Regions from separate parts of the Shewanella sp. SM32 genome, predicted to be linked through region 1. Evidence: predicted binding sites of a transcription regulator. Region 1 holds the regulator's gene; the other holds the start of a gene.
The links. Region 1 encodes MetJ, which represses methionine synthesis genes. Its sites were predicted from a motif close to TAGACGTCTAGACGTCTA; they were not measured.
Positions count from the first base shown of each region.

Region 2: metE (5-methyltetrahydropteroyltriglutamate--homocysteine S-methyltransferase) is a predicted target of MetJ. The motif match lies at 6,762-6,779, and genes of this name have one in related genera.

Region 1 covers NZ_JAKKRO010000023.1:42,536-58,065, reverse strand. The annotation lists gene metF (methylenetetrahydrofolate reductase) at 1-752, opposite strand, end outside; gene L5M10_RS11455 (bifunctional aspartate kinase/homoserine dehydrogenase II) at 970-3,363, opposite strand; gene metB (cystathionine gamma-synthase) at 3,375-4,538, opposite strand; gene metJ (met regulon transcriptional regulator MetJ) at 4,751-5,065, shown strand; gene L5M10_RS11440 (sulfite exporter TauE/SafE family protein) at 5,200-5,943, shown strand; gene nrfD (NrfD/PsrC family molybdoenzyme membrane anchor subunit) at 6,050-6,997, opposite strand; gene L5M10_RS11430 (4Fe-4S dicluster domain-containing protein) at 7,000-7,566, opposite strand; gene phsA (thiosulfate reductase PhsA) at 7,579-9,861, opposite strand; gene L5M10_RS11420 (pentapeptide repeat-containing protein) at 10,292-10,954, opposite strand; gene L5M10_RS11415 (SRPBCC family protein) at 11,059-11,541, opposite strand; gene L5M10_RS11410 (hypothetical protein) at 11,777-12,205, shown strand; gene L5M10_RS11405 (phosphoribosylaminoimidazolesuccinocarboxamide synthase) at 12,192-13,295, shown strand; gene L5M10_RS11400 (hypothetical protein) at 13,613-13,885, opposite strand; gene L5M10_RS11395 (porin family protein) at 15,159-15,530, opposite strand, start outside.
Region 2 covers NZ_JAKKRO010000001.1:19,893-35,422, reverse strand. The annotation lists gene L5M10_RS00160 (phosphatase PAP2 family protein) at 1-40, opposite strand, end outside; partial or broken gene L5M10_RS00155 (diguanylate cyclase) at 261-2,116, shown strand; gene L5M10_RS00145 (substrate-binding periplasmic protein) at 2,113-2,910, opposite strand; gene queG (tRNA epoxyqueuosine(34) reductase QueG) at 3,085-4,287, shown strand; gene metE (5-methyltetrahydropteroyltriglutamate--homocysteine S-methyltransferase) at 4,381-6,651, opposite strand; gene L5M10_RS00130 (LysR family transcriptional regulator) at 6,852-7,757, shown strand; gene L5M10_RS00125 (HDOD domain-containing protein) at 7,837-8,565, opposite strand; gene L5M10_RS00120 (TonB-dependent receptor) at 8,845-10,806, opposite strand; cobalamin riboswitch at 10,915-11,150, opposite strand; gene L5M10_RS00115 (hypothetical protein) at 11,285-12,727, opposite strand; gene rihA (pyrimidine-specific ribonucleoside hydrolase RihA) at 12,962-13,918, shown strand; gene rbsK (ribokinase) at 13,938-14,849, shown strand; gene azu (azurin) at 15,143-15,530, shown strand, end outside.

The sequences.
Region 1 (15,530 bases):
AATTGGCGTGTACCCGCATCGTTTTCTAGGCCGTCGAATTGCTTATGTAACCAATTCGGTAACGACACATTGGTCATGCCAGCAAAACGTTTTAGCTGGGTAAAGTTAGTCACAGGTAAAATGCCCGGCACAATTTCAACGTCGATACCGGCGGCAACGCAGCGATCACGAAAACGCAGGTAAGATTCCACATCGAAGAAAAATTGGGTAATGGCACGGCTAGCGCCCGCATCAATCTTGCGCTTAAGGTTGATCAAATCCGCCTGTGCATTACTCGCATCGGGATGCACTTCTGGATAGGCCGCAACGGAAATATCAAAGTCAGCCACAGAGCGCAGTAAACGCACTAAATCGACCGCAAAACGGGTTGGCTTTGGGCTGCCCGCAGGTAAATCACCCCGCAGTGCCACTATGTCACGAATGCCCGATTTCCAGTAATGTTTGGCCAGTTCTAATAACTCTTCATCGCTTGCATCCACTAAGGTTAAGTGCGGCGCGGCAACGAGGTCGGTTTCCTGTTGGATACGTTCAATCACGCCATGGGTGCGGTCGCGAACACCTGAGTTAGCACCGTAAGTCACAGACACAAACTTAGGATTCAGCGGCTCTAAACGACGGATAGAGTTCCACAGGATCTGTTCCATTTCGGGGGTCGATGGCGGGAAAAACTCAAAAGAAACATTAATATCGCCATTAAGCTCAGACAAACTCTGGTTCAGCGATTGTGAATGTTGTGCGTGATGAAAAGCCATGTGTATTTCCTCAACCGCCCTTGGCGCTACTCTTTGCTAGTATGAATTAGTTCAAATGGACGTTTGGACGTCTATATGTCCATATACTAGAGAAACTGAGATGTAAGTCAAGCCCAAAAATACCCATAAACCGCATTTAATCTCGGTTAATTCGATAGATTTATTCTAGCCAATAAAAAAGGACTCGAATGAGTCCTTTAAGAGGCTTGATACCGCGTTATTCCTGCAGCAGATCGCGACAGATCTGGGTCAGATCCGACTGCACCGCCGCCGCTGTCACTTCGCGTCCGGCGCCCGGTCCACGGATGATCAGCGGATTACCTTGGTAGAAGACACTGCGGATCACAAACACATTATCACCAGGGGTTAAATTGGCGTAAGGGTGATGAGTATCGATCCACTGTAAACCCACTTCGGCCTTGAGCTCTGGGCCGCTGTTGTCTAAGGATGCCACATATCTGAGCACCTTATTTTGCTCCGCCGCCGCACCATACTGTTGCAGCAGATCGGCATCTAACTCGGCAATGCGGGTGAGAAATTGATCTAAGGGAATATCCGCCAAAGCGGCTGGTACGAGTGAGCGCAGCTCAATATCTTCAAGCTCGATTTCAAGGCCAATCTCACGGGCTAAGATAAGCAGTTTACGCTGCATATCACGGCCGGAGAGATCGTCGCGGGGATCGGGTTCAGTAATACCTAAGCCTCTGGCTTCAATCACTAATTCTGAAAATGGCTTACTAGTATCGTATTTCTCAAACAACCAACACAAGGTGCCGGAGAAAATCCCGCCCACCGCTTCAACGCTATCACCGCTGTTACGCAGATCATTTAGCGCATGTTGGATAGGTAAACCAGCGCCACAGCTGGCGTTATAGCGCCAAAACAAACGACGATTACCCAGTTGCTGCTTTAACTCTCGATAGAAAGGCAGTGGACCCGAGCCCGCAAGTTTATTCGCGCTCACCACATGGATGCCACGCTCGAACAGTTCTGGATATTGCAGCGTCAAACTAGCGCTGGCACTGATATCTAAGGCCACCAGCTCATCGCAGTTAACTTGCTCTAATTGCTCGAACAAGTGCTCGTACTGCCAAGGCGTAGCATCGGTATTAAACTCAGTCTGCCACGCGGCAAGATTAATACCTGTGGATTTAATCAAGGCTTTACTCGAACTGACTAAACCGACTAACTCAACACTGGCTTCGAGTTCATGGTCCAATGAGGGTGAAACCGACTTAAACAGATCAATCCATGCCTCACCTATGTTGCCCACACCGAGTAGCAAGACACCAATGCGTTTACGCGGCCCAGCGCAGCGACGGTGGACCTTTTGCGTTAACAAATTCACCTGTGACTGAGGCACCAGCGTCACTAAACTTAAGTCACCACTAAACAAAGGTTTAGCATCACGACTCAGTAAACGGGCGAAACTGCGACGATAATGTTCGGCGTCGGCACTTACTAATGCGACTAAACCAAAATCTGTATTGATCTGCTGATCACTAATCCCTAATGCTTCTGCCTCGGCATCGAGTAATCTTTGAACTTGTTTTTGATTCTCAGCGGTATAGGCAAGTTCAACCCTTTGATGGGCAGAGGTCCAATGGGCCAATGGCGTTAAACCCGCGGCGATCAATAGATCTAATAAACGAGTTAATTCACCCGTGAGTTTAAAGCCGAACAGCACAACAGCATTAAGGTTAGTCACCACAGGTGCGCTCGCCGACGAACTGTGGGGCGCGATTAAGGTAAAGTCGGTGTGGGACGCATAACTTGAACGCACCGCTAAGCTCACTTCGGTATTGAATAACGGCTGCAAAGTGCGCGAATGCAATACTGGCGAGCCTAAACGCGCTAGGCGATCGGCTTCGGCAAGTGACATGCTTTTCAGTAACTTGGCATCGTTGATCTTATTAGGATCGGCGTTGAACACCCCTTCCACATCGGTCCAAATGGTCACGCGCTCGATATCGGCAAGGCTAGCAATCAGGCTGGCACTAAAATCTGAACCATTACGACCAAGTAACAAGGTATCGCCACGCTCGTTAGCGCAGATAAATCCTGTGATCACTAAGCGTTCATTGGGATGCGCAGCTAATAGGGCTTGTACTTTAGCGCGGGATTCCTGTACCCGAATTTGTGGCACAGCGGCTTCATCGGCCACTAAAATTGAACAGGCATCCACATGGCTTGCCGCCACGCCAGATTCGCGCAGTAGCGCCGCCATTAAACGTGCCGACCAACGTTCGCCAAAGCTCACCACATGATTGATTTGGTATTCATTGCGCTCATCTAAGGACAACAAGCTGATGAGTTGCGCTTTATCAGTGGCCAAACGCTCACGCAGATCGCGGGCTTGTTCATTCGACAACAACTGCTCAATCAACCCCTGTTGGTAGCTGATCAGCACTTGTAATTCTTCTTGCCATAGCTGACCCGCATCACGCAGCGCTAATAATTTATACAGGAAATTCGTGCTTTTACCCGCCGCAGAGACCACCACGAGATCATCACTATGACCGTGGGTTAACAGGATATGGGCGACTCGGCGATAACAATCGGCATCCGCTAAACTGGAGCCACCAAATTTATGTAAGTGACAACGTGCCATCTATTATTCCTCTACTGACAAGCCGCAACGGCGGCTAATCCTGCTTGAATATCTGCAACTAAATCGGCGGCATCTTCAATACCCACCGATAGACGCAATAAGGTGTCTTTAATGCCTGCCTCAAAACGCGCCTGCGGCTCCATGGCTCTGTGGGTCATAGTGGCGGGCACGGCCACTAAACTTTCAACGCCACCTAAACTTTCCGCCACGCTAAATAAGCTGAGTGCACCTAAAAAGGCCACGACTTCGGCCTCACCGCCTTTGAGTTCAAAACTCAGCATAGCGCCAAAGCCCTGTTGTTGCTTGGCCGCAATGGCGTGGCCTGGGTGATCCGCAAGCCCTGGGTAATAGACTTTACTCACCACAGGGCTTTGCGTTAATACCTCAATAATACGCTGGGCATTGGTTTGATGCTCGCGAATACGCACCGCTAAGGTACGCAGGCCGCGCAGGGTCAGATAACTGTCGAAGGCTGACCCCGTTAAGCCTAGAGTGTTCGACCACCAATGTAAGCTTTCGCCGATTTGCGCGTCTTTGGCGACCACTGCGCCGCCGACCACATCGCTGTGACCATTGATATATTTAGTGGTGGAGTGGATAACGATATCCGCGCCTAACAATAGGGGTTGTTGCAATATCGGCGATAAAAAGGTGTTATCGACCACCACCAGCGCGCCGACCTCATGGCTCGCCTTAGCAATAGCTTCGATATCCACCACACGCAATAACGGGTTCGATGGGGTTTCGAGCCACACCATCTTAGGATTCTGCGCAATGGAGGCGGCTAACGCTTGGCTGTCGGTTTGGTCGACCACAATGAGCTTAAACTGGCCTTTCTTCGCCAAGTTGGTAAATAAACGGTAGGAACCACCATAGCAATCATGGGGCACAACTAATAGGTCATCGGGGCCGAGCAAAGTAGTCACTAAGGTGATGGCCGCCATGCCAGTGCACGTCACTATGCCAGTGGCACCCTTTTCTAATTGCGCTAATGCTTCGCCTAAAATGCAGCGCGTTGGGTTGCCTGAACGACTGTAATCGAATTCGCGGGGATTTTTATGACCATCGAAGGCGTAATTAGTCGACAAATAAATCGGTGGCACAACTGCGCCATATTGAGTATCGCTTTCGATACCCTGACGCACTGCCAGTGTGGCTAATTGACGCTCTGCCATGGGTGGACTCCTAAATTCGATAGACTGATAGAGATGTCTGGACGTCTAAATGTACCTAAGCCCAACGCCATCGTCAATAGGCGTGAAGACGTTTAGACGTCTGAACATAAAGAAATCTGTTTGCAATCACAAAGAAATAGTAGCAATAATTTGACTGTTCTTTGTAAGGGTTTAAAATCTGCCCCGAATTTAGCGTTATAACAGGTGAGTCAATGACTGAATGGAATGGGGAATACATCAGCCCCTATGCTGAACATGGCAAGAAGAATGAACAAGTAAAAAAAATTACTGTGTCTATTCCGCTCAAAGTGCTTAAGGTCCTCACGGACGAACGTACTCGTCGTCAGGTCAATAATTTGCGTCACGCCACCAACAGCGAGCTGTTGTGTGAGGCATTTTTGCACGCCTACACTGGCCAGCCATTGCCCAACGATGAAGATCTGTCAAAAGATAACCCAGACAGCATTCCCGCCGAAGCCAAGTTGTTGATGGATCAAATGGGAATCGAGTGGGAAGACATGGAATAGCGACTCGTCGCTTTCAAAGTCATATCACAGTGCTCATCAATAGGGATCGTTAACGATCCCTTTTTGTTTATACCCAAGCGACTTCAAACTTTAAATTTCACTATCTTGAGGTGGTTTGGGATATAGGAAATCCTATGTTTTCTATGATAGATCCACAGACACTCGCCTTAGCCTCGCTGGTCGTGTTTCTGGGCGCCTTAACCCAAAGTCTGATTGGGTTTGGGCTTGCGGTTGTCGCCAGTCCTTTGCTGTATATCGTCGATCCACAACTTGTACCTGCGCCTGTTATTGCTATGGGTTTCTCCATCGCCCTGCTGACCTTAGTGCGTGAACGCGGTCACTTAGAATTCAATGGCTTGCAATATGCGCTCCTAGGTCGCGTGCCCGGCGGTTTTATCGGCGCGAGCCTGTTGCTGTTTGCGCCTCAACCCATACTGGGTTTATCCATCGCCGCCATTGTGACTGTCGCAGTGATCCTCAGCCTGTATAAATTCAGCCTGCCAGTGAATAAGAAAACCCTCTTCGGTGCGGGCGTGGTTTCAGGGATCTTCGGCAATATCGCCGCGATTGGTGGCCCGCCGATGGCGATTTTGTTGGCAGGCAAAGATGCCTCGCAGTTTCGCGCAGCGCTGTCGGCCTTCTTCATTTTTAGCTCCATGATTGCATTGATCATTTTAGCGATCACTGGCTTATTAGAATTAAAACATCTGTGGCTGTCGTTGATGCTGCTTCCCTCAGTGATTTTAGGTTACTTAGTCGCAGGACGATTAGTGGGCCGTGTCGATAAAGAGAAGACAAAGATGGCGACGTTAGTCCTGTGCAGTATCAGCGCCTTAGTGCTAACGGTGAAGTCGGTTATCGAGTTATTACCCCAATAAGCGTCCTGCTTATACTGGCAAACCTTCTCACGATTCAAACAATAAAAAAGCACTGACATTGCCAGTGCTTTTTCTTTATCTATCAATATGTAAAGCCAGCTTACACTCAGCTTAAATAGCTTTGCCCTGCGTACACAATAAAGTGTCTTAAGGCGAGTACGCCCGTTAAGCTCGCACAAGCCACCATGATCATCGCGCCCTTAGTGTGGCGAGTCGCGGCGGGTAACAGCATAAACAGCAATGGAATACCAAAGCCGATACCGACAACACCTATCCAGAACACGCTTGCCCATAGCCCAGAAGTTAACGATGCTAAGGCCGCAGCCGCCGCGCCGCCCTTGAAGTACAAGGCGCAGAACAACATGAACAGGAACAGGATTTCAATCGCCATCACAGGCAATTCTAAACCGTGCATCTTCACTAAAGTTTTGTCGTGGCTGTCAGTCTTAAACATCAGCAACGCCAGTACCGCATTTGCCGCAGCGCCCGCCGATAGACCTGACACTAAAAACAGCGCAGGCAGTACCGCAGTGTTGAGCATAGGATAGGCATTCATCGCCGAAATTAAGAAGCCAGTGTAAGCCCCTACGCCAATGGCGAGGACAAACAACAATACTTCAATCAGCTTTCGAAATGGCATAAGTAACTTAGCGATAGGTGTTAGGAAACCCAAACCCCATTTTGGTAAGTCATCCCGCAGCACAATAATGGCGTACGCAAAAGCTAAGGGAGAATACGCCAGCAGCGCCAGCACCCCGATTGCCATCACAGACTGGAAGTTATAGTGAATTAAGATCAGCCAAAAGTGGAATGGTTTGGTTAAGTCAAACACTAAGCAAGCTAGACCTAAGCTAATTGCTACAGGCCCAATAATGGCTGCCGCCTTAAGAATGCTGCTTTCAGCTCCCGCGCTGAGTTCCTTATTCGCCCAGCGTAAACCAATGCCAATCAGTAAACTGCCCGCGGATAACCCCGCCATAAACAGGTAAACGGCGATGACCCAGTGCCAAGTGACAGGATCATATTGCGCCATGTCGCCCCAAGTATTGTTCATAATCAAATCCCCCCTCTTTTGGTAGGAACGCGATATACCCTAGGTTTAGTGCCTAAATGGGTTTTATCTTGGTAAGTGATTTTAGTGTTGAGCATGATGGCCACTTCACTGCGTGGATCATTGGCATCACCAAACACTAAGGCATCGGTTGGACACACAGTCACACACGCTGGCTCTTCGCCCCGTGCTAAACGCGTATCCTTACAGAAGTTACACTTATCCGCCGCCTTGGTTTCTGGGTTCATAAAGCGCACTTTATAAGGGCACGCTGCCACACAGTACATACAGCCGACACACTTCTCGGTATGGATAGAGATAATGCCGTCTTCACCCACATAGGCCGCGCCTGTTGGGCACACCTTAACGCAGGGTGCATCTTCACATTGCTGGCAAGATACCCTGTGATATTTGAAATGCAGATTGGGCATCTCACCAAAGGGGCCTTCCACACGCACTTGCAGACGAGTTACGCCTTCGGGTACACCATTTTCACTGCGACACGCCACGTTACAAGCTTGGCAGCCGATGCACTTATTCTCGTCGTGCACCATTACATATCGTTTATTCATTTAAGCCTCCGATTAGCGCTTTGCCAGCGTGACGCCCGTGGTGTGCACTGTCATGCCACACACAGGAGCAGTAACGTGCGGCAGTAAGTTACCGCAGTGGATACCTTTGCCCGTTGCTCTGACCAACTCTTTGTTTTTAGAACCAAAGCCCATGTAAGCAAACACAGTATCTTGGCGAATACCCGGCGTGACTAAGGCGTGGCCTTCTTCGGTGCCTACACTGCTGGTGAGGCGGATTGGGTCGCCATTGCTGATCCCTAACTTACCCGCAGTAACAGGGTGAACCCACACAGCGTTATCCGACATCAGGTTAGCGAGCATAGGCACATTGTGGGTGGCGCCATTGGTGTGCACCGCCACTTTGCCTTGGATAAAGTACAGCTCATCTGCTTTTTTAAGATTCACTTCGCGGAACTTGATCACCCCACGGCCCGGTGCCATGGCTTCGACTTTCGCGGAAGTAAGTTCAATTTTGCCACTCGGGGTTTTAAAGGTCAGTGCACTGGCGTAAGTGCCGTCTTCATCGGCAGGTCGCGCATTGGGGTATGCCTTAATAAACTCGGCAACCATCTTAGGCTCGCACAACATAATTGGCTTACCGAAGCTCACGAAACCTTCGTCTTTGATCCGGCGCAGCAGGTCAGTGTCGCGGTTCACCTGCAGCATTTGCAGGGTTTCCATGTTTTCCCATGGATAGAACTCGCCAAGGCCCATAGCCACACCCACATCCTTAAAGATCTGCCAAGAAGGCTTAGTATCACCTAAGGTTTCAACGACCCGTTGGCGCACATAATAGGCCGGATTTTTACCTGACTTATCAGCAATTTCTTCATCACGTTCAAGATAAGTCGATTCAGGTAAAATCACGTCCGCATAGGCGGCGGTTTCGCTGATATACACATCACACACGGCGATAAAGTCGAGCTTTTTCATCGCTTCAACAACGCGCGCTCTGTCTGTCATGGTTTGCATTGGGTTAGTGCGTGACATCACCCAGCCGTGTAACTGGTAAGGAACAGCGCTTAACGTGGCATCGAGAATGGTTTGGTAAACGCCGCCCGATGTCCACATCATGGCGTACTGCTCTTCCACCTGATCGATACGTTTCGCTGCTGGTTTTGGCATGTCTTTCACGCCAGGTTTTGCCAATACGGGCGCAACCGCTTCACCGGCAAGCTTGTTGTAATCACCGGGTTTCTGGCCGATATAAATCCCACCCTTACGCTCAATATTACCAATCAAGACGTTGGCGGCGTAAAGGGCGCGGCGCATCTCAAACTCTTCGGTGGTAAAGGTGGCTCTGTGACCAAAATCGACCACGGCATGGGGCGCTTTAGCGGCATATTCGTGGGCGATACGACGAATGTCTTTGGCAGGCACATCGGAGATGGTTTCAGCCCATTCAGGGGTATAGGCTTTCACTTCGGCGGCAAAGGCTTCGAAACCTTCCACATAACGCGCGACAAATGCCTTGTCGTAAAGATTATCTTCAATCAATACATGGCATAACGCCAAGGCGACGGCCACATCGGTACCGGGGCGAATGGCATACCATTCATCGGCCTTGTCGGCCACAATGGAGAATCTTGGCTCGAACACCACCAGCTTGGCACCTTTGTCCATTTGCGCCGCCATCATGCCGCGGGTTTCGGACATATTGATGCCTTCGTACAGGTTATGGCCGAAGTTAATGATGTATTTAGAATTACTTAAATCACGTTTGACCTTAGTGCCAAAAATAGCCTTAGCGGCAATTTCATAACCACCTGGGCAAGTCGACGCGTGGGTAAAGGTATTTGGACTACCAAAGGCGGTCGCAAGGTGAAACAAATGCTTTTCTTGTGAGCCAGATTTTGACGAGAATGCCACGGCTTCTGGGCCATGTTCTTTTTTGATTTTATTGAGGTTTTCAGCGATTAATTTATAAGCCTCATCCCAACTAATCTCAGCCCATTTGCCTTCGCCGCGCTCACCGACCCGCTTTAACGGTTTAACGATACGCTGTGGATCGTACAATAAACTATGGCCTGCGCCGCCACGGGCACACACTTTACCGCCAAAGGATTTAGCGGCCTTATTGCCACTAATGAAGACGTTTTTGCCTTCAATCACCCGCGCCGAAATCGGGCAGCGAGTCGAACACATTTCACAAATACTGGCAATGTCTTTGCCCATGCCCTTTAGCTGCTTATTCTCTAATGCCGCTAAGCTGCCCGGCAGCAGACTGGCCAGCGCACACGTGGCGCTGCTCGCTCCTGCTCCCTTTAAAAAGGTTCGCCTATTAAGCTCAATCATGGTTACCTCCATCACGCTCATCCCACCCGTCAGTCGCCACATTGGACGCCATCGAGCAGAGGTTTGCTCACTGATTTGATTACTTTTTTAGTTATAAAGCGTTAAAACAGCGCCACCATATCTTCAAAATACACGGCATACGCTGAATACACTGCTCATCCACAGAGATTGTTATCCCGAAAGAGGTAGGTGGGTATTGTGGTAAACCACATGGGGAAGCTCGGTGTGATCTACCGCAACTAAAACCTAGGACTGACCTTGAAATACGTGAATAAGATCAATAGGTCTTAAAAAACGGACAGAAAAAGCCGCCAGATGGGACAAATGGCGGCTTCAAAAATAAACAGATATTTCAGTAAATTGCGATAATACTCGTGGGATGAGCATCACTATGCTGAGTAAAAAGCTGAGTAAAAACCTACCACAATCCTTAATCCATTAATTCTATATCGAGGCAGTTGAGCAGCCGAATCGCTTCGTCGCGGCTAAACTTAGCACCTTTGATTTTATTGTTAAAAATGTCGATATCGTAATTGGATGCCTCGCTGAAATCCGCCTCCAATAATTGAGTTCGGCCAAACAGACTATGACTAAAATCCGTGTAGGTGAAATTGGCTTGATTAAAACTGCCCTCGCGAAAATCGACATCGTGGGCCTTGCACTCTTCGATGATGATTTCATCGAGGGACAAACCTAAAAATGAGCAATCATTTAAGATGGATTGCTTAAAGGAAAAGGGCGCGGCAAAGGATAAACGCGACCACGCGGCGCGGGTCCAATCGATACCGACTAACTTACATTCTTCAAACTCCACCCCGCTGAACTGACACTGGGGCACTTTCACTAAACTTAAGTTGCAACGCACAAAGCGGCAATCGATAAACTTGCACTTACGGAAAGTGCTCTCGCTAAAATGGCAATCTTGAAAGCAGCAATCCTCAAACTCGATGCCCTGTAGATCTTGGGCTAATTCCGACAAGCCATTGAACTGTTTTGATAAAAAACTATTGCCCTGCAAAGCAGCGCTTTGCGCGAGTTGCGATGGCGCGAGTTGCGATGGCGCAAGCTGTGGTACTTCTTTCTGTGACGACATAACACCTCTAATCCTGCCCAATCCCCAGCAATAAAATATGCAGGGCAATTGGGCTAGATACTGCTTATTGTTTACTCTCTGATACGAGGCTTGAGACTCACTGGCTAAATGCTCGCGACGAGTTCCTCAAGCTGATCGGTCGCCTTAGACCAACCCTGATAAAACCCCATATCCTCATGATTCTGCCTATCTTCACTATTCCAATGCAGCACCCGCGCAGTGTACTTGGTCTTACCATCTATAGGTTCAAACGTAATGGTTGCCGTCATAAAGGCTTTATCGGACGGCACCCAAGCCTCAGTAAAGGCATCGGTAAATACGATGCGCTCATTCTCAACCACCTCGAGATACACGCCACGATTCGGGAAATCCTGTCCCTCAGGGCTGCGCATCACGATCACATTTGAACCACCGGCACGCACATCTAAGCTCGCGCTAGCCACAGTCCACGGCCTTGGCGTAAACCAAATTTTGAGGAGCTCTGGCTCGGTCCACGCGCGGAACAGCTTTTCTGGCGGCGCATCGATAATCCGCTCTAATACTAGCTCTCGTTGATTATCATTATGTACATGCTGACTGGTGCTCATATTCCCTCCATTGGATATTTGGCTTGATGGTCTTGTCGGCTGCAGCTACGTCATAAGCTCGCACATCAGCGCGCTAAAATACAGCCCTTCAACATTAGCTCGTCCGCAGAACACCAGCCCTCCATCATGCTCAGCACTGAGTGTTAGCGCGTGATTCCCTTGCAAATCCTTATGCCCGCTAGATTCAAGCCACAGAACTATATAAAGAGCAGTGTAAAGGGCTGTGCAAAGAGCGATGCAAATAGCCGTGGCAAATTTTGTCAAAAAAGGTAGAATGTCGCCACTTTTTCGCGGCAGTCTAGAACAAGGTTCTCTCGGATTAATGGTTAGCATTTTCGAGCAAAATGGCACGGGCCCAGCCCGCTTTCGCAGACCACTTTCACTGTGGTGCCAACCTTGCCCTGCGTTTGTTCCCTACCTTGCATTATCTCCTGCTGACACAATTCAAACACCGCCCGAAAATACCCCTTTTGCTGTTCAAGATTTAACATCAAATCCCGCAAACTGGCTGAATGCTTTACGCCCTAAGCCAAGCGCGAATAATAAAGCGGTTGCAATGAATCTGGCTGTTGCTAATGCCATAGTCCATCTGCAAACCGACACTTATAAAAACCTTATCCCTACACTCTCTATCCTAAGGAATACTCGTCATGAGTCTTGCTGATTCCGTATTAGCCGTGAATAACGATTTGCCAATCCGCACCGACAGCCCAGTCCACAGCGGCAAGGTTCGCAGCGTTTACTGGCTAACCGATGCCGACAGCCGCCGTTTAATCAAAACCAAGGGTTATAACGTCCCCGAAGATACCCCGCTCGCCATCATGGTGATCAGCGACCGTATCTCGGCCTTCGACTGCATCTTCCACGGCGAAGGTGGCCTCAAAGGCATTCCCGGTAAAGGCGCGGCATTAAACGCGATTTCTAACCACTGGTTTAAACTGTTCGCCGAAAACGGCCTAGCCGACAGCCATATTTTGGATATCCCGCACCCGTTCGTATGGATAGTCCAAAAAGCCCGCCCCATTAAAGTCGAAGCCATTTGCCGCCAGTACATCACAGGCTCAATGTGGCGCGCTTACTCTAAGGGCGAGCGCGTATTCTGTGGCATCACACTGCCAGAAGGCTTAGAGAAAGATCAAAAGCTCCCTGAGCTGTTAATCACCCCATCGACTAAGGGCATTTTAACCGGTATCCCAGGCGTGCCAGCCCAAGATGACGTGAACATCAGCCGCAGCGATATCCAAGCCAACTACCAAGCCTTTGGCTTTGAAAAGTTAGAAGATATCGACCTGTACGAGAAGCTGTTAAAAGATGGCTTTAAAGTGATTTCAAAAGCACTGGCCGACATTGATCAAGTGTTTGTCGACACTAAATTTGAGTTCGGTTATGTGACCGATAAAGATGGCAATTCAAAACTGATTTACATGGATGAAGTCGGCACTCCAGACTCATCACGTATTTGGGACGGCGCCGCCTACCGCGATGGCAAGATTTTGGAAAACTCCAAAGAGGGTTTCCGCCAATTCCTGCTAAATCATTTCCCCGATCCTGATGTGCTGCTCAACAAAGACAGAATGCCAGAGCGTGAAGCCCTCGCCCGCGACAATGACCTCCCACTTGAGGCCATGATGCAAGTGTCACGCACTTACACCGGCGTTGCCGAGAAAGTGACTGGCGCGGCGATTCCGCTGCCAGCGAATCCAAAGGCAGATATTATTAAGATACTCAAAGATGAGTATGATCTGATTGTGTAATAGAGAGTTGTAATCAAATCTGAGGTTTTGGGTGGTTTACCCATAACTGAATAGTAGAAAAGGCGCTTAGGCGCCTTTTTGTTTAAGTCATTCACAAACTTAACCAATACACCGCTGATAATTAAGCACTGTCATTCCAGTGACACGCCATAAACTCATCCATGAGGGCTCGACGACGGCATCCATGCCGTCAACGGTCACTTACATGCCAATGCTTAATCCCGCCAACCCATCTAGTAATCAGTATGCCTTTTTACAAGCATACACTTTGCAAAATTAACAATGGATAGCTCGTTAAAAACCATTAATAATCCCAGTTAGATTGAGATACTATGCGTCCATTGAGGGTACCAACCTTTAGCAAGATATTTTACCAAATTCGGATCACCTTCAAACATTACTCGGCTACCTAATTTATACGCTAGTGCAGATTGGTCAACTCTTAAACCAGAGGCTCTTGCAGCCTGTGTAAGTTGGTGAAGTAAAGCTGCATTATTACCGCTAGTTGGTTTTGCTTCAAAAACAGCAAAATTAATTTTGCCGCCAGAGGTAGAACGTTCACTCAAATGAGCCATATTAATTTGGGTCATGATATATTTTTCCTAAACAAAGTTTTCAATGTAAGGCGAATTACTTGCTTAGGGTGTTGCTGAGTCTAAAGCGATATCCTATAGTACCAACAACGGGATCCCGTTAACCTTCTAAGTAAACCAAGTAAATCGCCTTGCGGTATACATCCTTGTGACTAAGGTTCATTAACATGTCGAGTGTTACATGTACCTTAGTCGCTATCCATCAGCAAAAAAGCACTATATATAGTGTTTTTTTTTCGCTAAGACACAAGATAGTGAGGTTCTTCCTTATTTGCAAGTCTGAATTTAGGGGACATCTTGTTGATAACTTTTGGCGTTAGCAATGGCTAACCTGCTGAATTAATAACCAAGCGGGTTTCAATATATGTGAGAGATGTTCAAGCGCCCAAATTGAAAATATTAATCGCCGACTTTTTAGCATCTAAAAGACTTCGCACAATCCAAGTTACATAAAAAAGCGGTTTTACATAACGTACACAGCTTTGTATGGGAGTGATGATTAAGCTCGAGGTAAGCTTAAATGCAACTATTCCATCTTTCATATTTCAATCCATGTAAATATTTACTTCTATCCTTGAGCCTAAGCTTAGGAAATACGACTTTATTCCAATATAACGTTTGTATTTCTACATCAGTACACGTTGCTACGTGAATGCTTTTAAAAAGATGGGACAGGCGATCTCTTTTTCTTTAAAGAACTCACAGACAACACATAATTCGCAGGAATACACCTTTCCCTGCGAAGTTGCTGAAGAGCGTTGAAGAAAATCGCGTGACGCAGACAGGACGTCTGCGTAGCTTTCGGGGGGAAGGGACGCCCCATCGGAAGCGTTAGCTATTTTCGAATAAGCACGAAGCCACTAATCAATGCATGTAACTTCGCTAGGGACGCCGGGGGATTTCCAAAAGGGGAACAGGCGCTTTTCCCCTTTTGGTCGGGTGTGGGGTGAAACTCCACGACTTTGATTCACCTCGGCCGTAAGGCCGCAATAACAGACAAAGAAACAAAGATGGGACATCCGATTACGGCCAACACCGCGACGACAGAAGTCCCCTCGGAGTTGCCGCAGGCGAATAGTTTAATAAAAAATGCATGAGTTCGGTCATCGAGCATCCAAGGGGGAAGCCCCACGACTTTGATCTTTATTTAAAATAAGTGAAACCAAATAAATTTTACAATAAAAATAAAATCAAAGTAAAAAAGGCGTGACACTCAAAGTGTCACGCCTTAATAATTTTTACTTGAATTATAAATATTACAAATTACTAATTAGAAGCGATATTCAACACCGATACTGGCTTGATTAAAGTCTGTATCTGTTTTCCCGCCATTGGCGACGCTATCGACATTAATATCTGCATCATACCAAGTATACTCAGCATTAATTAAAAATCGATCTGTGACTTTAAATGCCACACCGGCGCCGGCGAATACACCTTCACCATCGTCATTGCCAGAAAAACCGACGACGTCATAATCTGTCGAATACCATAACTGACCACCTTTAGCATATAGCTCAACTCGGTCTGCAATGGGAAGCATGACTTTAAGGGCTGCCGTATAACCATCGGTTTCGGCATTGGCTAAACCATTACCATAATCACCAAAGTTAATGTAACTACCTTCAAGAGCAAGGTATTT
Region 2 (15,530 bases), on a different contig from region 1:
CACTCATCATGAATAATGCAGCACAGAGTAATTTCTTCAAGGGTGATTCCTTTGTGGGATAATAACCAAGGCGGAGTTTATACCTTGATCATTAACCGAATGCAAAATTGCTATACATCTATATTAAAAATGAACAAACAAGTTATGCTAAGCTAATAATTAGCTATTGATTTTAATGCGAACAGGAATCTTTTTTGCTACATCAACTTAGGTATTTATCATTCTCCTTATTGCTGCTTCTACTGCCGCTTAGCAACGCTATGGCAGAAGAAAAGACTCAGGTTGATAAAATATTTGCAAGATTTGAAAGCGGCGTCCCTATGACCCGTGAAGAAATCGAAAGCAATCTAGTGTTATTAAGCAAACTAATTTCGACTGACGATGTCACCCGTCATGAAAAGCTGCAACTGCTTAAATGCTGGGATCAGAATACAGAAAACGACACAGCTATTGCACTGGCACTTAAAAATACTAACCAAGCACTGAGCAATATTCCGCCAACCGCCTCTCCCCATTTCATTACCGACCTCACGCTCTGCCACTCTTGGTTTCTGCAATTAAGTGGTGATATGGATGGCGCGATGGAAGGTTATAATCTCAGTGTTAAACGTGCCTATGAGCATGAAGACCTTAAGCTAATAGCCGACTCGCGCAGCATTCGCGGCGCACTTTACTCTTATATTGGCGATTTTTCTGCGGCATTAGACGATCTCGTCACTGCGCAAGATCTCTATGAATCACTCAATTTAAGCGGTTGGGCTAACATTAACCTTGCCGATGTTGCTACCAGTTTTAGACGTTATGGCGATCCCCAAAGTGCAATCCGCTATTACACCAAACTCAAAGCTCTCTATCTAAAAAACAATAACCAAGAACAGGCAATGTATGTCAACTCGGACATTGGCCTTGCCTTAGATGAACTCGGTGAACATCAACAGGCCGTAGATAATTTCTTAGTAAGTTATCAATACTTCAAGGAACATCAGCAGGAAAAAGTGGCAGCAACTATGGCAACGAATATTGCCTACAGCTTAATCAAACTCAATCGTCTGACCGAAGCCGAAAAGTATTTAATCGAAGCCGATACTGTTATTAATGAAAAAGATCTGACCGATTACAGCTTCATGAAGCTTTTTATGGCCGATATAAAGTTTCAACAAGCTCGCTATAAAGAGGCGCTTACCGAACTTGAGCTAGGGGAAAAAGCCTTTCGCACTCTGCAGAATAATCGGGGACTCACTCAACTGCTGCAGCTTAAAAGTAACATATATGTGGCTATGAATGATTTATCTGCCGCCTACGGAGCGCTGCAAAAATTTGTTACCCTAACAAAAAAAGTCGATGGCAATTCTCTCTCCCATCATACGACAGAATTAAAGGTCAAGTTTGATACCAGTCGGATTGAATCTGAAAATCAACGCTTGATTGAAAACCAAAACCTTAAAGAACAAGAGCTCGCGCTACTCGAAAAGAACAAATCACTGCAACACATTATCCTATTACTAGCGGGCTTTATCCTGACGATAGTGTCTATATTCGCTTATAAACAAGTACATAGAAATCGCCAACTGCAAGTTATTGCCCTCACGGATTATCTTACCAAACTCCCTAATCGTCGGCATATTTATGCCCAAGCCGCAAAATATTTTCAGCAAGCCTTAAAACATCAAAGCCCTTTTTCAGTGATTATTTTTGATGCGGATCACTTCAAAAAATCAACGATAACTTCGGCCATGAATTAGGCGATCGCGCCCTTATGACCATTGCAAATGCAGGCCGAGCCTTATCGGGTAATAAAGACCTCGTTGGCCGCATCGGTGGTGAAGAGTTTTTAATCCTATTGCCTAACACTGATGCCACAGGTGCGTTAGCGCTGGCGCATCAATTGCAGAACCATATTAGCCGCCTTAGCGCACAGAATTTACCAGCAGAACTCAAATTGACCGTTAGTGCTGGTGTCGCCACTTTAGAACCACAAAATAATACGGAAGATGCATATCAAGATAAAGATTTTGCCACCTTGCTAAAGCGGGCCGACAATGCTCTTTATGAGGCTAAAAATGCGGGCAGAAATTGTGTGAAATCAGCCAAGAATGAGGCTTTAAGAGAGAATTAAACGGCCTTATGCCAAAACACTTGATGTTGTAATGGCGGTGGCAAAGTGCCAAACCATGTCTGATACAAACGACTAAATTCACCTGAGTCTTTCATTTTCTCAAGCTCTGTTTGCCAACTGATAACGGTTGCCGCCGATGTCCCTTTAGAAAAAGCTAAATAGAGATTAATCTCCGATACTACAAACACTTGGCGGATATCTGTCTCACTCGCACCCACTTCTTCGAGTATCTGCTTTACCGCAAGATCCGCCTGGCACCAAAAACGAATTCGAGAAAACAGCAACTGCTTCGCCGATTGCTGCGGAAAACTCGCCACCAGCAAATTATCCACGCCCGCTTGTTGTAGCAACTGCGCTCCCGCCGATTCCCGATAAACCCCTACAATATCTGTCGATTGAAGTTCAGCAAGTTGATCGAGAGCGATGGGATCTGCCGTCCTTGCGTACAATGCAATTTTGCTGGTCGCAATAGGACCGATAAAATCAAACTGCTCAGCTCGCTCATCATTAATTGACGTAGCAAAAAGTAAAACGTTCGCTGAGGTATTGGCAATCGAATACGCCCGAGCCCAAGGTAACACATCGATTTTTTCACTCTGACCCAGTCTTGATTGCAAGGTATTGACTAAGTCCACCGCAAAACCTTGCGGCACACCATTTTGCTCGTAACTCATGGGAGGCCAAGCTTCGGTCACCAATTTCAACTTGTCAGGCGCCGCAAAAACAAGATTAGGCATCAGGCCTAATAAGCTCATCGCAAGAAAACACGCCCTAAGGGGAAACGCACTCAGCATACGAATACCAAACGATAAACATTAGACCTAATCATAGACTCAATCCCAACAGCAAATAAACAAATACCCCAAAGAAAATATCGCCTCACGCCCCCTTCTGAGTAAACTCGTCCTCAATAAGTGAAAACTGCTATCATATTGCCACCTAGCCAAGAGCCTCGCTGCCATCAATTCATGTCAACTTTAGCCAATCAAACCCCAAGCCAATCCTATGCCAGCATGCTGTCGCGGCTCGCTCTGCAAATTAAAACGTGGGGAAAAGCACTCGGATTTGCGCAGGTTGGCATTTGCGATACGGATTTAACCGCTGAAGAAGCCAAACTCCAAGCATGGCTAGACAAAGGTTTTCATGGCGAAATGGCCTATATGGCCACCCATGGCATGATGCGCGCTCGCCCGCAAGAACTGCATCCGGGCACAGTGCGGGTGATCTCCGTACGGATGGACTATTTGCCACCCGAAGCTGGCTTTGCAACGAATCTCACCGATCCCAACTTAGGTTATATTTCCCGTTATGCCGGAGGTCGCGACTATCACAAGTTGATCCGCGCTCGGCTTAAAAAGCTGGGAGATCAAATCAGTGCAGAGTTAGTTGCTCTCGGTTTCGATTCCGCTGACTTTCGCCCCTTTGTTGACTCAGCCCCTGTACTTGAGCGCCCCTTAGCCGAAAAAGCCGGTATAGGCTGGACAGGTAAACACTCACTCATACTCAACCATGAGGCTGGCAGTTGGTTCTTTTTAGGTGAGCTACTGATCAATTTGCCTCTGCCTGTGGATATTCCCATTCAAGAAGGCTGTAACACTTGTGTCGCCTGCATTACCTCCTGCCCAACGGGTGCAATCGTAGAACCTTATGTGGTCGATGGCAGACGCTGTATTTCCTATCTCACCATTGAGCTGCAGGGCGCTATTCCCGAAGAATTTAGGCCACTCATGGGCAATCGCATCTATGGTTGCGATGATTGCCAACTCGCGTGTCCCATCAATCGCCAAGCGCCGCTGACTGAAGAAACTGACTTTCATATTCGTCCGCAGTTAAAGCAGCCTGACCTTCTCAGCCTTTTTGCTTGGAGCGAGGCCGAGTTTCTTAAACAAACTGAAGGCAGCGCCATTCGCCGCATTGGGCATAAACGTTGGCTACGTAATATTGCAGTAGCACTGGGTAACGCTCCCGCAAGCCCAAGCATTATTGCCGCACTTAACGCCCGCAATCACAGCGAAGATATCGATGAGATAGTGCGTGAGCATATTGAATGGGCGCTTAATGCCCAGCAATCGCGCCTTGCTGAAAGCACCACAACTGAACAACAAAAAGCCCGCCGCAAAACCGAGCGCATGGTGCGCATTATCGAAAAAGGCTTACCGCGAGATGCTTAAGTCAATCGGCAAGCAATAAACAACGGATGCATAAGCATCCGCTGTTACTAACTCAATAAACGCAGTAAAAAAATATTTCACTCAAGCATAATATTAACCAAGGCGGCGACGTAGTTCTCGCGTGGCATCGACCATGTTTTTCAGTGCGGGTTCAACTTCATCCCAAGTACGGGTTTTTAGGCCGCAATCTGGATTAACCCATAGCTGACGTACGGGCACTTTTTGCGCCGCTTTCTCGATTAAGTGCACCATGGCCTCCACACTTGGGGTGTTTGGCGAATGAATGTCATACACTCCTGGGCCAATTTCATTTGGATATTCAAAATCTTCAAAGGCGTTGAGTAACTCCATCCGTGAACGCGAAGTCTCGATAGTAATCACATCGGCATCCATGGCGGCAATCGCAGCAATCGTGTCGTTAAACTCGCTGTAACACATGTGGGTGTGGATTTGAGTCTCATCAGTCACGCCAGCAGCGCTGAGTTTAAAGGCATTAACCGCCCAATCTAAATAGGTTTGCCACTCACTTTGTTTTAATGGCAGACCTTCACGGAAGGCGGGCTCATCGATTTGTATAATGCCAATACCGGCATTTTGTAAGTCCACCACTTCATCACGAATCGCCAGCGCCAGCTGAGTCGCAATCACATCGCGGCCGATATCTTCACGGGCGAATGACCAATGCAGAATCGTCACAGGGCCAGTCAGCATGCCTTTTACAGGCTTGTCGGTGAGACTTTGGGCAAACTCGGCCCAATCAACCGTCATCGCCTTTGGACGACTAACATCACCATAGATCAACGGTGGCTTAACACAGCGTGAACCATAACTTTGCACCCAACCATTTTTGGTAAAGCCAACGCCCGCAAGCTGCTCACCAAAGTATTCCACCATATCGTTGCGCTCGGCCTCACCATGAACCAGTACATCGATACCGAGTTTAAGCTGGCGGTCGATAGTATCGCGGGTGACTTGCTGCAATTGCTCTGTATATTGTGCATCACTCAGATCGCCCTTGCGCCAACGACTGCGTAGTCCACGGATTGCCGGTGTTTGTGGGAAGGAGCCAATGGTGGTGGTCGGCAACAGAGGTAAACGGTATTTCTGCTGCTGCACTGCTTGGCGTACGCTGAAATCACTGACGCGCTCATAGTCGGCAGATGTCAACGCGGCAACGCGGGCAATCACTTGACTGTCGGCGGCCTGCGCTTTCGTCTCACGGCGTGCCAAACAGGTTTGCACAATCTCTTTTACCGCGGCCGATTCAGGTGCCAGTAGCAATTGGCGCACATTGGCCAGTTCGAGTAATTTTTGCTTCGCAAACGCGAGTTGTTGACGCAGCGCAGGCTCAAGTGTGGCTTCCACCTCTAAATCCACAGGGCTGTGCAGGAGTGAGCAAGAAGTACCGATCCACAAGCGATCTCCGAGATCACGGGCAACCGCGCCTATGCGTTCGGCAATTAAATCCGCCTCTGCCGCCCACACGTTGCGGCCATTGACCACACCCACCGACAAAATTTGATCTTGACCAAGCGCATTGGCAAAGACTGCCAATTGATCCGGCGCTGTGACTAAATCGACATGCAACCCCGCGACCGGCAAGGCCGATACCAGCGCTTGATGGTGTGTGATACCGCCGTAATAACTGGTAAGAAGGATCTTCACCTTCGTAATGCTGAGGGCTTGATACGCCTCAGTGATCGCCGCTTGCCATTCACCATCCAATTCCAATGCGAGAATGGGCTCATCGAGCTGTACCCATTGCACTCCCTGAGCAGCAAAACGCGCCAAAATGTCAGCATAAGCAGTTAATAAATTGGGTAATAAACTTAACTTATCAAACTCTTGGCCCACAGTTTTAGCTAGGTACAAGTAGCTAACAGGGCCGAGTAGCACAGGTTTTGCTTTATAACCTAAGGACTGCGCTTCGCTGACTTCATCGAAAAATTGCTCATAGGCAATCGAAAACACTTGGTTTTGGCTGAGCTCAGGTACCAGATAGTGATAGTTAGTATTGAAATACTTGGTCATTTCAGAGGCTGGCGCATCTTGGCCCGTTGGCGCTCTGCCGCGGGCAACACGGAATAAAGTATCGAGATCGATTGCCCCTTCACCACGATGACGCTCAGGAATGGCATTTAAAGTCGCGCTTAAGGTCAGCACTTGATCATAAAAGGCAAAATCACCTACGGGAACTTGCTCAATGCCCGCAGCAGCTTGCCACTGCCAATGGGTGTGGCGAAGTTCACTCGCCACTTCACGTAATTGTGCCTGAGTGCTCTCACCACGCCAGTATTTTTCTAAGGCAAATTTCAATTCACGACGACGCCCAATACGGGGAAACCCAAGACTATTTAATTGCATACTCTATCTTCCTTTATTTGAGATAAGCCACATTCGGCACTTGCACCCACCAGATTGTTTTCTCTTGGCACTTTTCAGCACTTCAGCCTTGATAAATAACAATGGGCGTCTGGACGTCTAGAAGTTTATTGTGTTAGTCTCTATTCCAGCAACCGAATTGATTTCAAGCACAACATGAGCGAAATTCACTTGGAGTGAACATGATCGAACTAAGACACCTGCGAACCTTAATGGCCCTGAAAGAAAGCGGCAGTTTGGCGGGCGCAGCCAAAAAACGTTTTGTCACTCAATCCGCCCTCTCACACCAGATTAAGGAGTTGGAGCAAAGGATTAACTCGCCCATTTTTGTGCGTAAGAGTAAACCACTGTCATTCACCCAAGAAGGTGCACGCCTGCTGCATCTGGCTGAAGAGATTTTGCCTAAGGTGTTAGAAACCGAGACAGATTTGAAGAATGGGCTGGAAACCGAAACCAATCAGTTGCGAGTCGGCATTGAGTGCCATAGCTGTTTTCGCTGGTTAATGCCTGTAATGGAGCAATTTAGGCAAGATCATCCGGCAGCCGAGTTAGACTTGTCGAGCCGTCACCTGTTCGACTCGCTCAATGCCTTAGAAATGGGTGAACTGGATATTGTATTAACCTCAGATCCTGTGCCTGGGCATTCACTCGCCTACCAGCATTTGTTTGATTTTGAAGTGAAGTTAGTGGTTGCTAAGGATCATCCTTTAGCGAAAGAAGCCTATGTCACCCCTAAGCAATTAGCACACTTGCCTATTATCAGTTATCCAGTGCCGTTGACGCGTTTAGATATTTATCGCCACTTTTTAGAGCCTGCGGGCATAGAGGCAGGCGAGCAAAAAACCTGTGATTTAACCATGATGTTATTGCAACGCATCGCCTGTAAAGACGGCATAGCCGCACTGCCAAGTTGGTCGATTAATGAAGGACATGGACTGAGTCTCGCTACGGTGAAACTCGGCCAAGAAGGTCTAAAACGACCGCTATTTGGTGCCTATCGCCGCCACAGTGCTAACTCTGCATTGATCCAAAATTGGTTACAACTAGTGGCAAGGGAAGGTTTATCCCGCCAGCAGAAGACGAATTAATGCGGGTGACATAGAGTAAAAAGCCTGCGAATGCAGGCTTGTTTATTGAGTCAAATGACTATTTCATAGCATCGACAAATTACAGCGGATTCATCAACAATCCACGCATAGACAAGACACGGCGCAGTATCAACCCTGATGAATTAGGATTACGGGTCTGACGCAAATTATGGGCGATCATAAACTCTTGACGCAGATCCTGATCGAGATCTAACGCCTCGAACGCTTCGATGGTTAAGGTCTGTTGTTGATTATCAATCAATGACTTAATCACACTTAAAGGAAATGACTGTTCGGCATTAGCATTTAAATAGGCAAATGCGGTCAGTGCGATAATTTGGCCGAACACACTGAACAGAGCTAAGGTTTGTACTTCGTCAGCATCAACCTCCACACCTTCCATATCCGCTAAGCTATCTACCGCATCCGTTGCAATATCTTCAGTCAGCTTCCAATAACCTTGGACCAACTTTTTATAGGGCTGTGGCAGTTCATCGAGGCGTTCTTTTAAATAGAACGTAAAGGCGTAGCGATAGATATTAACTTGACCTAAGCGGATCAAAGCTTCTTTCAACGAACGAGTTTTGTGATTTTCCACTACAGCAGCCTGTGCGGAATTACTGCGCATAAGCATGTGCGCTGCCAATGCGGGATCGCTCGAGATAATGTCAATCACATTACGAATGTCGCCTTCAGCAAGGATCGCTTTTTTGAGTGGAATTAGAATCCCTCGGCGGCCAATCACTTGCTCTTCGTTCGCTATGATAGCTCTAACTTGAGTAAAAACCTGTTGCTCAAGATCAGTCATAAGACACTTTACACCTGTTTATTAACAATAAGATGATTCGGTTACAGCTCACATCATACCTAAAATACTAAGAATTTCAGCCATAAACAGCAGAGTAAAATATAAATTACTCCTATTTAGTGATGACTGCCCGCTAACACTATAGATAACGACAATTAAACCACTCTACTAAAACGATATTCAAGACTATACCTATTTTAAGATTTATTCTTTGAACTCAGCGTAAAAACTAAAAAGCCAGACTGAGTCTGGCTTTGTTATTAGATAGCTCATTAATATTTAGAAGCGGTAGCCCACAGTGAAACGAATATCACGGCCTCGACCTGAGTAATAACCATTATATGTTCCACCACCATAATAGCCTGCGCTAACATAATCTTTATCGAATACATTATCGATACGCAGACTGGCAAGCCAAGCATCACGATTATAATTCAAGGCTAAATTACCAAGCACGTAACTTGCTAGCTTATCACCTTGATTAGCGTTATCGCCTTCGATAAAACGATCACCCGTGTAGATAGCTTCGGCAAATACTTGGAAATGCTCAGCAAAATCCATGCTGACATAACCGCGTCCCGTGTGTTTTGCCACCCAAGACAGCTCTTTGCCATCGTTAGCACCATCGGTAAATTCGGCGTCGGTATAGTTATATTCCAGCCCTAACTGCAGCGCTTTAGTGATCTGCCAATCCCAATCGGCACCCGCGCCATAACGACGAGAAGCGTCGGCATTAACGTTTGCACCGTTGAAATTTCCACCTATGGGTTTAACTGCACTCGAGTCATAAACAATTTCATCCTCTAAATCGAGACGATATAGGCTGACTCGTAGGGTTTGACTAGCGACAGCCCAATCCCAACCCGCCTCATAGGAACGGCCTGTTTGCGGCTTTAAGCCAAATACGCCCGGCGATGTATAAGCTTGCTCATCCACTTTAGCAAAACGGAAGTTATCATCAGCGCGCACATAGAGTCTGTGCTCCGCAGTTGGGCGGTAATTTAAACCCAGTTCGAATGCGTGGGCATTTTCGTCTAAATCCATGCCATTAGGATAGACATTGCCATCGACTAACTCATCGGTCACTCGTGCATAACGACCACCCACAACGTAACTTAAAGTATGACTTAAAGGCACTGTAGCTTGTAGATAGGCGCTTTGCATTTGCTGCACATTACTGCGCGCCATAGTGTCAAAATCAGCCTTACCACGGCTGATGTCTAAACCTGTGACTAGGCTTAGCTCGCCTTGACGGGTACTGTAATTCGCTAACGCTTTAGGGCTAAACATTAACAGTGAGCGTGTGTTATGGCTGTTCGCCCCCCAATTAAGAGAAGACACTAAGGTATCGCTGTAATCTAAATCCGCCGCCAGCGCCCAGTTTTGATTAAGCTGATGCTGGTAACCCGTTCGCGCCGCAGTGGTCATCTCGTGGGCATACTCTACCTTATTTGATGAAGCACGGGGATCGTCTTTAAATTGCTTTTCAGTAAGCGAGCCCGGATTTTCACGATCGCTATCGTAGTAGCTGGTTTCAACAAAGAACGAGTCTGTGGCTGTTTTATATTGAATGCGGCCAAGAATAGAGCCGGTTTCGTTGGCATTATGCTGGCGATAGTTGTCACCTTGGTTGTAACTACCGGTGAAAAAGTAACGCCAATCTTTGTTGATCGCGCCAGACACATCACCACGACCTTCATAGGTATCAAAACTGCCGCCGGATAACTGCACGCTGCCGCCAGTATTTTCAGGGGACTTAGTGACAATATTAATCACCCCGCCCACGGCTTGGTCACCATAAAGTACACCCGCACTACCCGATAAAATTTCGATACGATCCACTTGATTAAGCGGAATGGCATTAAGGCTAGGTGCGGCGATATCGATATTATTGAGACGACGACCATCAAGTAAAATCAGCGTGTTATTAACGGCAGTGCTGGCGCTAAAACCGCGCATCGCAAAGCTAGTTCCAATATTGTTATCCGAAATTTGAATACCGCTTTGACCACGTAAGACGTCGGTCAAATTAGTCGCGCCACTCATTTCAATAGCCGCGGCATCAATCACATTCACATTGGCGGCAATATTTAACGGGGTCTTATCAGAGCGGCCGATCACGACAAGATGCTCGTCGACTTTAGCTGTGCTGGTATCGTCAGCCGCCATAACGGGCGCGATAATTGAAAAACTGCAAAGGCTGCCGATCAGCAGCGCGATTTTTGTTGGATTTGTTCCCATTTTACCTTTAACTCCTGCAAGGAAAACGGGGCATTGACGCCACGATACCGTTAATTCAGTCGTAAATACTGACGGTGATTATCGCATTTTGAGATCTGCCCACCGAAATCTCAAAAACACCTTCAGGGCCGGTCTCCGGACTTAGGCTATGTTAATCCATTAAAAGTTAGATTAACGCGAGACTGACCTTTTACATTCTGACTTTCGGGTTCAGTCTTGAACACACCAATCAAACGCGGTCTTCTCTCACCTTTTACCGTTGCGGGGGCAGTGCCAGAATTTCACTGGCTTCCCGATTATCTCACGACACTATCATCGTAAGCACCACAGAAGGTTGACTCAAAATTAGGTTCAAAGGGCGTACAATCTGTTAACGCCCAACAAGGCTCAGAGCATATCAGACCTGAGCGCGCGCATTATAGACGTCTATACGGATGAAAGTCCATTAATCTCAGATTAGCGAGAAAACTCACATGAGCTAGAAAACACCATCCCAGTTTTTTGCCGCAGGTTTTGGTCTGTCTTTGCTCAAAATCGCCTGACGCTGCTCAGGGGTTTCGCATTGGGCAACGGGGGTAAAATCCAGCGGTTTAATCACTAACGAGTCAGCAGGTTGCACTGGCGACTTGTCGAACATTGGCAAATTCATCGACCAAGAGACCAGCTCCCCATTTTCGCTGATGCCAACATAACCGTCATTTGCGCCATCTAACCAAGTGAGTCGCGGAATACGTGCAATCAACTTTTCCACATTTTCACGGTTGGCGCGATAACCAACAGGTACCACTTTGCCATCGGGACGGGTAAACACAAAGGAGGCAGGCCCTCGAGTAATGACGCTGCCTTCCTGCCAATATTTATCAAGAATCTCTTGGGCATAGTGAAACCCAAACATATGAGCGTAATCAGTATCGTCGGCTACAATTTGCGGCACGGCCTTATCCCGCAGTAATAAAAAGCCTGAGCCGATGCTGATAATCTCTTTTACCCCTGTGATATCGGTTTTTTGAATCCAATCGACACCACAGTTAATCCCATCGCCCCAAAAATGCGCATCCCCCGTAGGACTTAAAATCGCAAAGGCACAATTGTTTGCCGTCATACTCGCCACATCCTTTAAGGCGCTGCGGATCGAGTAAGCATCACTGCGCCAACCCCAACTCACCACAGTGCCGTCCTTTTTCAAGGCGGCATAGGTGTGTTGAAAATATTCGATCTTCGCCACATCCGTAAGCTGCGGGAGTAACTTTTTCATATTGGTCGACTCTTCAACCTGCCCCCAAATCACCGCGCTACCTTCTTTTTTGAGGGCGACAAAACTGCGACCTCTGGCAAAGATATCGACAACATCAACTAATTGATCCTGCACATGTAAGCTATTGCCGCCGTAGGGGCCATAACCCCAAGTGTGTACCTTGCCATTAGCATCAAGGGCCGCAATGGCCTCTTGATTAGCGAACAACTTGGTAATATTGGTCATGCGGTTTTGCAGGGCTTTGTCGAGGCTCAATTTCCCCACATTACCCCAGTAAACCACAGTGCCATCTTGACGTAGCGCGGCAAACCCGTCCTTAACTGGGACGATTTGCTTAACTTGCTTAAGCTGCTCCGTCACCTCGCGGCTATCACCGCCAGCATAACTGCCACCCCAAGTGATCACCTCACCAGATTGTGTTAACGCCGCAAAGGCCGAACTGTTGGTGACCACAGTCTCGACTGCGGGTAAATCACAGGGAATATGGCGATACTGTGGACTCGGATTTTCCTTAAATTGGATGAGTTTACCGTTATCAAACTGTAGCAATGACTCGTTATTACTTTCCACAACGGCCATAGGTTGAGGATCGCTACAACCAGAGATCTGCATGGCAACCATGCCCACGAGTAAAACCTTAGGCCAAGTGATTCGATGAGTGAGCATTACTTATTTCCTTATATTTGCTTGGAGATGTCATTCAATGTTGTGCAGCGGACAGAGCGAGAATGGATTTACCTAACATCGCCTAATGTCAAAAATGGGCAGAATTCTAGCAGCTTGTTGATAAAAAGACGAAAATGCTCACAGTTTACTCTGCAAGTCCCCTACACAGGCTAGCGCCTAACTGATGGCATGCTATTCTAAGCCCCCATCACCGCTGTTTAAAGGAGTAACAGTATGACTCGCCCTATTATTCTGGATTGCGATCCCGGCCATGACGACGCTATTGCGCTCATTTTAGCTCTCGCCCATCCAGAGCTGGTTCCACTGGCCGTCACCACCAGCGCCGGTAACCAAACGCCGGATAAAACGCTCAATAATACCCTGCGGATCTTAACCTTATTAAATCGCAGTGATATTCCTGTCGCTGGCGGCGCCGTCAAGCCATTAGCTCGCGAATTAATCATTGCCGACAATGTCCATGGTGAAACCGGACTCGACGGCCCTGCATTGCCTAATCCAAGTTTTAGTCCTCAAGCCATTACCGCAGTTGAATTAATGGCGCAGCAAATTCGCCAAAGTCATCAGCCAGTAACCTTAATTCCCACAGGACCACTCACCAATATCGCGCTTTTGCTCGCCAGCCACCACGAATTACACGCCAAGATCGAACGCATAGTGCTAATGGGCGGTGCAGCCGGTGTCGGCAATTGGACACCAGCCGCCGAGTTTAATATTTTTGTCGACCCCGAAGCCGCCGATATTGTCTTTAAATCCGGTATTCCCATCACTATGTGTGGGCTCGATGTGACTCATCAGGCACAAATCATGGATGAAGACATAGAACGCATTCGCGCGATTCAAAATCCAATTGCTCAGTGCGTCGCCGAATTATTGGATTTCTTTATGATTTACCACAGAGATCCTAAATGGGGCTTTATTGGTGCGCCATTGCACGACCCCTGCACTATCGCTTGGTTGCTTAAACCTGAGCTATTTGAGGCGCAAGATTGCTGGGTAAGTATTGAAACCCAAAGTGAGTTGACCTTAGGCATGACAGTGGTCGATCGCTATCAGTTAACAGGTAAAGCCGCCAATGCGACTGTGCTGTTTGGGATCGATAGGCAAGGCTTTGTCGATTTACTGGTAGACAGTTTACGCGTCTATGATGCAACTTATCTCAATCGCAGATAAAAATGACAGTGAGTCTTCTATGAGCCAGATACTCGTTATCGGCAGTGCAAATGCCGACCATGTGATGAAATTTGAGTACCTGCCCGCTGCAGGGCAAACCTTAATGAGCCGAGATTACCGCCTCGAACAGGGCGGCAAAGGGGCCAATCAAGCCGTCGCCTGCGCGCGCTTAGCCAAATCAGGTTCACGCACTGATTTTATCTGCCATCTCGGCCAAGACAGTATCGGCGATGATATGCGTCAAAGCTGGATGAAAGATGGCATCAGTGCGGAAGGGATCCGCCAAATAGCCGGACTGAGCACAGGCACTGCCATGATTTTTATCGGTGATAACGGTGAGAATACGATTGGCGTTGCCGCAGGTGCCAACGCCAGCCTTTCACCCGATGACTTAGAAGCTCATTACGCTCTGTTTGCTAATGCGGAGTACTTGTTAGCACAATTGGAAACGCCCGCTGCCACAGTGGCAAAGGCGCTGCAAATAGCCAAGAATCTTGGCGTGACGACTGTACTAAATCCTGCTCCAGCGACGGCACTTGGCCAAGATGTACTCAAGTGGGTAGATATTATTACCCCCAATGAAACCGAAGCAGAAGCCTTAACGGGAGTTGAGATCAACCATATTGATGATGCACACATGGCAGCGCAACTTCTCCACCAGCAGGGAGTAAAGATTGTGGTCATTACCTTAGGTAGCCGTGGCGCATTTATCAGCAGCCCAGGTTTTAATGGGCTAATACCTGCGTTTGAAGTGCAGGCCATAGACACAGTCGCCGCAGGGGATACCTTCAATGGCGCCTTAGTTGTGGGCTTAAGCGAGGGCATGTCGATTGCTGCAGCCGTGGGATTTGCCAATGCAGCCAGTGCCATTACTGTCACTCGCCCAGGCGCACAACGTGCGATTCCCTATCGACAGGAGCTTTCGTACTAAAAACGTAAGACGTTCTGAAGTAGACGCCCTGCGTTAGAACAAAAAATTATAATTTATAAATCAAACACATAAATAATAGTTCCTGAGTACTTAGTTCACTCCAAATAAGTACTCACCTATGTTTACCGCTAACAATTTTGCCGCCAATAACGATGCAAGCTTTCAACCTAAAGTTGCATATACATAATTTACACGCTGATTTCATTCCCATTTAATGAAGATTGCTTATGCTAGCAGGTGCATGTCCGAGTCAAAACGGCTCGGCTACCCTTGTTCAAATAAGGAAGTACCAGATGAAAGCAAAAAGCACAGCTTTACGTAACGTGACCAGCACTAGCCTAATCGGCCTAGGATTATTATTCGCTAGCCAAGCGAGTGCCAACGAATGTGAACTGAAAATTGCCGCCACTGATGCAATGCAATTTGACACTAAAGAGCTGTCTGTACCTGCAAGCTGTAAAGAAGTGACCTTAACCTTAACCCACTCAGGCACTTTGCCAAAAGCAGCCATGGGCCATAACTGGGTATTAACTAAGGCAGCCGATATGTCAGCCGTAGCGACCGAAGGTATGAGCGCCGGTCCTGATGCAGCCTATGTCAAAGCCGGTGATACGCGCGTTATCGCACACACAGATTTAGTGGGCGGTGGCGAATCAACGTCTATCACCTTTAGCACTGCCG